2 linked regions of the Prosthecobacter debontii genome follow. The protein of the gene in region 2 interacts with the protein of the main gene of each other region in a pairwise test. Links are inferred from orthologs where the notes say so. Each region holds a gene or a part of one and is shown on either strand. Other genes may lie near its edges.

Region 1 (4,653 bases), on a different replicon or contig from region 2:
CCCTGAATGAGATGCGCACCGATGACCTGGGCAAAACCTGGAGTGAGCCCAAGCCTCACGAAGAAACTTTGGGTCGCCGAACCAAGCCGGACGGCACCATCATAGCCGCATGTGACTTCACCCCCAAATGGCATGCAAAATCCGGCAAGCTTCTCGGCACAGGTCACACGGTTCAGTATGAGAACAATAAGGTGATGCACAATCCTCAGCGCAGCACCGCGTATGCTGTGTATGATGAAAAGGAGCGCACTTGGTCTTCATGGAGCACTTTAGACATGCCCAAGGCAGCCAAGTTCTTTAATTCCGGCGCCGGCTGTGTGCAGCGTTTCGATCTCGAAAACGGCGATATTCTTCTACCCATCTATTTCAAAGGTGATGGTGACAAGTATTACAACGTCACGGTGTTGCGCTGTGCATTCGACGGCAAAACCTTGAAGTATATCGAGCAGGGCAATGACCTGAAATTAGAATCGGGACGGGGTGTCTATGAACCCTCACTCACCCGTTACCAAGGACGCTTTTACCTGACCCTGCGCAACGACACCGCCGCTTACGTCACCACCAGCGAGGATGGTCTGCACTATGGCCCCATCCAGCCATGGCAATTCGATGACGGCAGCGATCTCGGCAACTACAACACCCAACAGCATTGGGTGTCTCATAACCAAGGATTGTATCTGGCTTACAATCGCAAAGGATTGAACAACGACCACATAGTGCGTCACCGTGCACCGTTGGTCATGGCTCAGGTGAACCCGGAAACCCTTAAAGTGATCCGCTCCACCGAATGCATCCTGGTTCCAGAGCGTGGGGTCCGTTTGGGCAACTTCGCCGTCACCGAAGTGAACGAGAATGAGACCTGGGTCACCGTCGCGGAATGGATGCAAAACACGCCGCCCAATATCATCGTCCCACCCGATAACGCCTTTGGCGCGGACAACAGCGTCTATGTCGCGAGAATCCGATGGAAGAAGTGAGCCTATATAGCTTCACGCCTGCTATAACAGTGAAACCGGTGGCGTCTTAGCCCGCTCATACCCTTCATCCACCAGCAAGGCTCCAGACTTCGAAGCGGCCACGGCAATTTGATCACAGCGATTGTTGCCTTCATTCGAGGCATGGCCCTTCACCCAACGCAGCGTAACTTTGTGCTTTTCCAGCACCTTCAGCGCACGATCCCAGAGATCGGCATTCACAGCAGGTTGTTTATCGGCTTTGACCCAGCCACGTGCTTTCCAGCTCTTGGCCCAGTTTTTCTGAATCGCATCCACGACATAACGAGAGTCTGAATAAAGCGTGACCTCACAAGGGCGATTGAGCAGTTCGAGGCCTTTGATCAAGGCCAGCAACTCCATGCGATTGTTCGTCGTCTTGCGATACCCCTGTGAGAGTTCCTTGATGTGCTTGCCACTCTGGAGAAGCACTCCATAGCCCCCAGGGCCGGGATTGCCGCTGCAAGCGCCGTCGGTGTAGATGATCACGGAGGTCATGCTTCGCTAGCAAGGAGAGATTTCAACAGCTCCGCCAAACCAGTCGTATCCGGCAGCGTATGGGTGGCGGCGATCACATGGGGGTTCTCGCTTTCGATGCGAATGGTCACGGGCACCCCCGCATTCGTCCCCATCTGGATATCGCGATCTGCATCCCCGACCATGATGCAGCGGCTGAGATCGAGATCATGTTCCTCGGCGGCCTTAAGCAGCATTTCGGCACTTGGTTTGCGACAGGTACAACCGGGATCTTTGGAAAGGCATGTGCAAGCGTAGATGCCATCAAAAGCCGCGTCCTGCTCAGCCAAACGGGCCTGCATGCGAGCATGGATATCATCCAGCGTCGCTTGGGTCATAAGCCCCTTGCCCACCCCCTGCTGGCTGGTGGCCAGGACCGTGGCATAACCACGGGTTTTGCATAACTTCAGGGCATCAAGGATGCCTGGGCTGAAATGAAAATCCTCCCAGTCCAGAACATACCCCGGTCCTGGAGAAAGATTCACCACCCCATCACGATCAAAAAAAACAGCCGGACGACTCATTCAATAACAGATTCAAAGTTAGGCCAAACAGGCAGGCCTGCGATACAAACATTATCTCCAATGGGCAAAATAGAGACTTTATCCAAAGCGACAGACTGTGCCCACTCAGGTCCTGCCAAGACGGGCAAACCTGCCCCACATAGACGGGGCGCGATATACCAGCAGACCTCATCCACGCAATGCTCACGAAAAGCTTGTCCGAGGACATTGGCGCCCCCTTCCACCAGAACGCTGGTGATGCCTTGAGCTGCGAGGGCTTTAAGCGCATCTTTAAAGCTGAGGTCACGCAGCACCAGAGTCCGCATTTGATGCTCATCAGTGAACAAACGCGACTCCGCAGGCAAGTCCCCTCCACGTGTGAGCACCACTCGCCAGGGCTGCTCTTTGAGACTGCCATTGCGCAGGGTCAGGCGCGGATTATCTCGTCGCAAAGTTTCTGCCCCAATGAGGATGGCGTCCACCCGCGCACGCAACCCTTGGCTATGAGCCCGAGCCGCTTCGCTCGTGATCCATTGGCCTTCACCCGCAGGACGAGTGATTCGTCCATCCAGACTCTGTCCAGCTTTGGCAATCACATAGGGCAGCCCGGTGGTGATCCATTTGGCAAATGGACGCAAGAGGTCTTCACATGCCTCACGTAGCACGCCCCGCGTCACCGTCACTCCCACCGCTTCGAGCAGCTCTTGTGCACGCCCTGCGTGAGCGGGATTGGGATCGTCTGCCCCCCAAACGACTCTCTGAATGCCTGCGGACTGAATCGCCACCGTGCAGGCACCGGTGCGACCTTGCGTGCTACAGGGCTCAAGGGTTACGTAAATCGTCGCCCCGGCGATTTGGTCAGGCGCACGCTTCTGGGCATCTCTCAGCGCTTCGATCTCCGCGTGAGGTTGCCCAGCCTTTCGATGGTAGCCCTGGCCAATCATTTCCCCACCAGACACGATCACCGCCCCAACCGCGGGATTTGGACTGGTGAATCCGACTCCCTGCCGAGCTTGCTCGAGAGCAAGACTCATCCAGTGAGAGTCGGTTTCAGAATCGATCGTTGGCATGGTGTTGTTTTCCATAACGCGCTCCTTTTCATCCCACAAGGCAGGTTTCACAGGACTTGCTGACAGGGAAGCCTAGGCTTGACCGTACTGAGGGCTCTGTGTTGACTCCTGATTTCATGAACCGCCGCGATTTTCTCTACCAGTCTGCTTTCACCACGGCAGCCCTGACCGCTTCCAAACTGAAAGCCTCCACCTCGCGGCCCCTAATCGGGATGGACCACTTCGCGGTCCGTGGCACGGGCTGGAAGGCAGGGCAATTCATCGACTATGCCGCCAGCTTAAAGCTGGACACCTGCTTCATCTCGGAGCTGCATGTGTTTGAAAACTTCGAAGAAGCTTATCTGAAGAGCCTCAAAGAGAAGGCGGACAACGCCGGGCTGAAACTCTACGTGGGCACAGGCTGTGTGTGCCCCACCTCCAACACCTGGAAAGACACTTACGGCACGGCGGAGGATCACCTCGCTCTGACCATTCGTGTGGCGAAGGCCCTGGGCTCTCCCGTGGCTCGTTGTTACTTGGGCAATCAGAAGGACCGTAGCAGCGATGGCGGCATCCAGAAGCACATGGAGGAAACCGTCAAAGTCATCCAGGCCAACAAGTCTCGCGCCGAAGCTGAAGGCATCAAAATCGCCATCGAAAACCATGCGGGGGACATGCAGTCCGCAGAATTGAAAACCTTGATTGAAGCGGCAGGCAAAAGTTATGTCGGAGCCAATATTGACCCCGGAAACGCCGTGTGGGCTCTGGAAGAACCTCTGACACACCTGGAAGTCCTGGGGCCACTGACGGTCTGCTCCAGCGTCCGTGGCAGCATGGTCTGGGAAACTGAGGAAGGTGCCATGGTCCAGTGGACCGCCGTGGGAGAGGGCTTGGTGGATTTTAAAGCTTATGCCAAACGTTTTGCTGAGCTGGCCCCTGGCGTTCCTCTTCAGGTGGAGACCATCTCCGGCTTTGCCCGCCCCTTCGCATTTAAAAAAGACGAGTTCTGGAAACCCTTTCCGGAGAGCTATCGGGACTCAGCCAGTTTTGCCGCTTGGCTCGGCATGATGAAAAAAGGCCAGGAAATCCCCAGCTTCAAAGCCCCCGAAGGTCCCGAGAAAAAAGAGGCCGAAATCGCTTATCAGAAGGCCGAGCTGGAGCGAAGCACCTCCTGGCTACAGACTAATCTATAGAGTTTTTGAGGGCACCTTCAGGGTGTGATCTCGGACTTCGAATTTCAAAACTGAGAGGCAAAAAAGATCGGCTTCCCGAAAATTAAAGTTTACTTAATTATCTAGTATAGCTAAGTGGTGCCATAATTTTACGTGGCTGCCATGACTCTTTCTCCCGATACCCTGCGCCCCGAGACTCTGGCTGAATTAGAAGCTGGCCTACACCAAATGAAAACGGCCAACTACTTCCTACGAGTGGCCGTGGATCAGGTTCCAGAAGCGGTGATGATCCTGGAAGCCGAAACGCATGAGAAGTCCGGCCCCAAGGTTCTTTTCAGCAATGCCACAGCGGCCGCTTTGATTGGAGTCGAACCTGAGAAAGGGCTTCGCGGCATGGGGATCGCCGATCTCGCAGCCGGAG
Region 2 (4,652 bases):
CCCTCTCTCGGTCGATGGTAGCCCTTGCCTTCAAGGGCTTGTTCAGTCTTACACACTGAAATATTTGTTCGCTTTCTTATTAAGTTTAATCGCACTAGCGTCACCACCACCTGCACATGCAGATCCAACGCTTGATGATCTCGTCATCGTTGATGTGGGTCCAGATTCAGCCGAGGTGAAGGTCGAACTTCCGTCTCTCTTTATTGGCACGGTCAAACTGATCTACACCGATGAGGAAGGCACAACGAATGAAGTCGTTAAGCTCAACGTCAATGCACTCAACTTGGTCGACCTTACGCTGCCTATCCAAGTCACAGGCCTTGTCCCGGATACCGCCTACACTGTCCGCGCAGTGGCTACGGGCCTTTTGGGTACAGTCTACAATACCGCAGATGCGGTTCTTGAAACTCTGCCACTCGATGGCGACCCACTCCTCGACCTAGTGGCGGTGGAGGTAGGAACGGAGTCAGCAGAGTTGAACATTGAGTTACCAGAACTTTTTACGGGCACGGTGACTGTCGTTTACGAGGATGAAAACGGAAATGTGAACACGGAGGTGATCACCGACGTGGCCGGTCTAACCAGTCTGGACGTCAATCTGAATGATCTCCTTGCAGGCACCACTTATACTGTGCAGGCCTTAGTGGATGACCTCCTTGGGACGATCACTGAAACGGTAACTATCATTGTGGACACACTCCCACTACCAGCTACTGAAGCACCTGAGGCGGTCACCACCACGGCCACGAACATCACCACCACCAGTGCGACCTTGAACGGGACAGTCGATCCCAACCAGTCTTTAACCGTCTATTATTTCGAGTATGGCAAATCTACCGCCTACAGTAGCAGCACGCTCCCCGCTCCCCTCGTCGCGGGTGACAGCCCGGTGGCAGTTCCAGGTCCGATCAGTGGTCTGACGCCCAACACACTCTACCACTTCCGCATCGTCGCCACCAACAACGCTGGCACCAGCCGTGGCAGCGATGCCACTTTCACTACAGAGGCAGTGCCACCCAACACTCCTAACACAGCGCCTGTGGCATCGGATGACTTCATGTATCCCCAAGGAAACGCCACCTCCGTCGCAGTGCTGGACAACGACACCGATGCGGAGGGCGATCCCCTCACCATCTCAGAATTCACCCAGGGCACGAGCGGCACTGTGACGACGGGTCCCGACAACACGTTGGTTTACACGCCGGGACGTAATTATCGGGGGACAGATTCCTTCACCTATACCATCACAGATGGTGAGTTCAGTGATACAGCCACTGTTTACGTCCAGGACTACTACCAAGCCACCACCGGTATCTACAACGGTCTTGTCTCCAACACGACTCCGACGAATCGCAACACGGGTGTTCTTACATTGAAGGTCAACAAACGCAGCTCTTACACCGGCGTGCTTCAACTTGGCGGCCTGAGATATCGTTTTAAAGGTGCCTTTGACCCTTCCGGCAATTCGGTCGTTAATGTCAATCGATCCAAGCTTACGCCAGTCAACATCAGCCTCCATCTCAATCCTTTCCGTGGAGCAGTGGAAGGCACGATCCTGGTGGATAATTTCAGTTCGACTACTGTAGCGAAACGCTGCCCCTATAACATCAAGTCTAACCAGACTGCACACTACGGCCGCTACAATGCTGTGCTGAATCCCGCCGTCGGCCCCAATGTGCCGTTAGGCAACGGTTACATGGTCTTCAGTATAGGCAAGACCGGAGGGGTCCGCGTATCTGCCAGACTGAGTGACAATCGCCCATTTACCACCTCAGCTTATCTCGCGGCAGACGGCACCTTCCCTCTCTACAATGGCATCTATCCAGCCAATTTCAGCGAACGTGGCAGCTTGGGTGGCCTAGTCACCTTGGAAAATCCTGCCACGGCAGGCAACGGCAGCCTGACGGCCAGTAGCACTCTACGGTGGTACAAGCCCCCTCAGAGATCGGGCTTGTATGCTTCTGGTTTTACTGCCGACGTGGATCTAACAGGGTCTCGCTATGGAAAACCTGTCACTGGAACTCGTGTCTTCCAGGTGGACAATAGCAATGGTCAAGTGAAGGTGACTATCACAGATGGTAACCTGAGTTCCCCGATTTCTGCCACCTTCATCTGGGCCACGAACAATAAATTGGTCGCCACGGGTCCAAATCCGGGAAATGTGCAGATCAAGATATCACCAAGCACTGGGGCATTCTCAGGTAGGTTTGTAGACCCAGGTACTGGGCTAAAGAGGAGCTTTCGAGGGGTGATCACTCAGCGGCAAAAATATGGCAGCGCCCTATTCCAGGGCTTCACTCACACTGGCACTGTCACCCTTTCTGAAAGTGGCTTCGAACCTAACTGAATCTTCGACACTCCAACAATTCGTTAATTCCTGCATAAACCAAACGGCGCAGTCCTAGCGGGCTGCGCCGTTTTTTTGAATACTTTGCTGTGAACGTTAACGTCTTGAACAAACAATCGTTAACACGCCCATCTTACCCTTTCATCCCTTCCTGGCGGAGGAAGTTCTCCACCCAGGTGATGTCATACTGGCCGTTTTGAAAGTCACTGGTGGTCAGCACTTTGCTCTGGAGAGGGATCGTGGTCTTGATGCCCTCCACCACGAACTCACCCAAAGCACGGCGCATGCGACGAATCGCGATGTCTCGCGTAGCCCCCGTGACGATGAGCTTGGCGATCATCGAATCATAGTAAGGAGGCACTTCGTAACCGGAATAGACGTGCGTGTCTACGCGCACGCCACGACCACCGGAGGTATACCACAGATTGATGCGGCCTGGGCTGGGGGCAAAGTTACGGGACGGGTCTTCAGCATTGATACGGCACTCGATGGAGTGACCGCGTGCGGTTGCATTCAACACGTGTTCACTTAGAGGCAGGCCTGCAGCGATGCGGATCTGCTCCTTGATGAGGTCACAACCATAAACTTCTTCCGTGATCGGGTGCTCAACCTGGATACGGGTATTCATCTCCATGAAGTAGAAATCTTCACCCTTGTTATCCACGAGGTATTCGATGGTGCCACAGTTTTCGTAACCGATCTCTTTGCAGATCTTCACGGTGGCGTCGCCCATACGCTTACGCAGGCTGTCGGACATTTTCGGGCTGGGACATTCCTCAATGATCTTCTGGTTGCGGCGCTGCATGGAACAGTCGCGCTCACCCAAATGGACCACGTTGCCATGGCTATCCGCCACCACCTGGAACTCAATGTGGTGAGGCTTCTCGACGAGCTTTTCCATGTACATGGAGCCGTCACCGAAGCACTTCAGAGCTTCCAAAGAAGCAGCTTGGAAACTGGAAATCAAAGTCGCTTCATTGAGCACCGGACGCATGCCACGACCACCGCCACCGGCGCTGGCCTTGATGATCACAGGATAACCAATTTTACGTGCCCACTCGATGGCTTCCTCTTCGGAAGTGATGAGACCTTCAGAGCCTGGAGTCACTGGCACACCCGCCGCACGGGCGGTGGCACGAGCCACGTTCTTGTCCCCCATCATGGAGATCACGCGGGAGCTAGGCCCAATGAACTTGATTTTGCACTGTTCGCACACGTCGGCGAACTCGGCCTTTTCAGACAGGAAGCCATAACCAGGGTGGATAGCATCCACGTTAGCGATCTCAGCGGCGCTGATGATACGGCTGATTTTCAGATAGCTTTCCGTGCTGGGACCAGGCCCAATACAGATGGCTTCATCGGCCAAGTGGACGTGCATGGAATCCACATCTGCCTCGGAATACACAGCGACGGTTTTAACATCAAGTTCTTTACAGGCGCGAATGATGCGGACGGCGATCTCACCACGGTTGGCGACGAGGACTTTGCGGAACATGCGGGTGCGGGAGGGAAAGAGAGAGGGTGCTTAATTGAGACGATTGACGCCCTGACTGCCTGACCATCAAGTGGCTCAAGCAGTCAAGAGTAAGCTCACAGGTTGTCTTAGACCTTCAGCTCAAACAGGGGCTGACCGTATTGCACGGGCTTGCCATCCTCCACCAGAATGCGGGCAATGGTGCCACGCATCTCGGCTTTGATTTCATTCATCACCTTCATGGCTTCAATGATGCAGACATTGCTGTTTTCATCCACTGAGTCACCGATGTTGGCGAAAGGCTTCTCACCAGGAGCAGCGGAGCGGTAGAAAGTACCCACCATCGGGCTGTTGATCGTCGGACCGGCAGGCTCCGAAGCAGCAGGAGCTGAAGCGGCGGGGGCAGCACCTGCTACAGGCACCGGAGCGGCGGCGACTGGAGCCGCCAAGGCCATCGGGGCGGCGGCAGAAGCCATCGGCAGATTTTTCAGCAGCTCTTTAGCCGCCTGGAAGTCAGAGCCGCGGCGCAGCTCCACTTTCGATCCTTGGGTTTCGAAATTGAAATACGTGAGATCGTTCTCGGCCATCAGGGCCACGATCTGTTTGATCTGCTTCAGGTCCAAAGCTGTGGCCTCCTTGTCGTTTGATTTTGTGTCGTCCATTAATGGGATGTGAGTGCGATTGGCGGTGATGAGGTTAGCCCCTCTCACTCGCGTGGCAAGAATAAAGAGAATCCGTGTTTTACGGACGACGACGTGGGCCTTTTTTTGCAGGCGGGCGGGTATTTCCTCCAGCCCGAGGTCCTCGACCTGCCGAATCCGCCCGACCGGA

Evidence for each region. Proteins that work in one complex are often made in the same cells at the same time.
Region 1: the proteins of accC (region 2) and ribD interact in binary tests that used the Escherichia coli proteins (3 or more experiments, as listed by UniProt). The link is inferred for Prosthecobacter debontii from one-to-one orthologs.

Annotation. Positions count from the first base shown.
Region 1 is NZ_FUYE01000007.1:28,809-33,461, forward strand. Bases 1,056-4,047 are described here. They hold ribD (bifunctional diaminohydroxyphosphoribosylaminopyrimidine deaminase/5-amino-6-(5-phosphoribosylamino)uracil reductase RibD), read right to left. Parts: upstream 3,082-4,047; coding sequence 2,029-3,081; downstream 1,056-2,028. Other genes in these bases: rnhA (ribonuclease HI), read right to left, coding at 1,056-1,490; B5D61_RS11645 (D-glycero-alpha-D-manno-heptose-1,7-bisphosphate 7-phosphatase), read right to left, coding at 1,487-2,032; B5D61_RS11655 (sugar phosphate isomerase/epimerase family protein), read left to right, coding at 3,198-4,047. Outside these bases: B5D61_RS25705 (GDSL-type esterase/lipase family protein), read left to right, coding at 1-977; more of rnhA, read right to left, coding at 999-1,055; more of B5D61_RS11655, read left to right, coding at 4,048-4,253; B5D61_RS11660 (hybrid sensor histidine kinase/response regulator), read left to right, coding at 4,395-4,653. UniProt on the Escherichia coli protein: Converts 2,5-diamino-6-(ribosylamino)-4(3h)-pyrimidinone 5'-phosphate into 5-amino-6-(ribosylamino)-2,4(1h,3h)-pyrimidinedione 5'-phosphate.
Region 2 is NZ_FUYE01000003.1:17,394-22,045, forward strand. Bases 1,662-4,652 are described here. They hold accC (acetyl-CoA carboxylase biotin carboxylase subunit), read right to left. Parts: upstream 3,843-4,652; coding sequence 2,481-3,842; downstream 1,662-2,480. Other genes in these bases: B5D61_RS04875 (Ig-like domain-containing protein), read left to right, coding at 1,662-2,347; accB (acetyl-CoA carboxylase biotin carboxyl carrier protein), read right to left, coding at 3,950-4,483; B5D61_RS04890 (pseudouridine synthase), read right to left, coding at 4,563-4,652. In the rest of the region: more of B5D61_RS04875, read left to right, coding at 1-1,661. UniProt on the Escherichia coli protein: This protein is a component of the acetyl coenzyme A carboxylase complex; first, biotin carboxylase catalyzes the carboxylation of the carrier protein and then the transcarboxylase transfers the carboxyl group to form malonyl-CoA.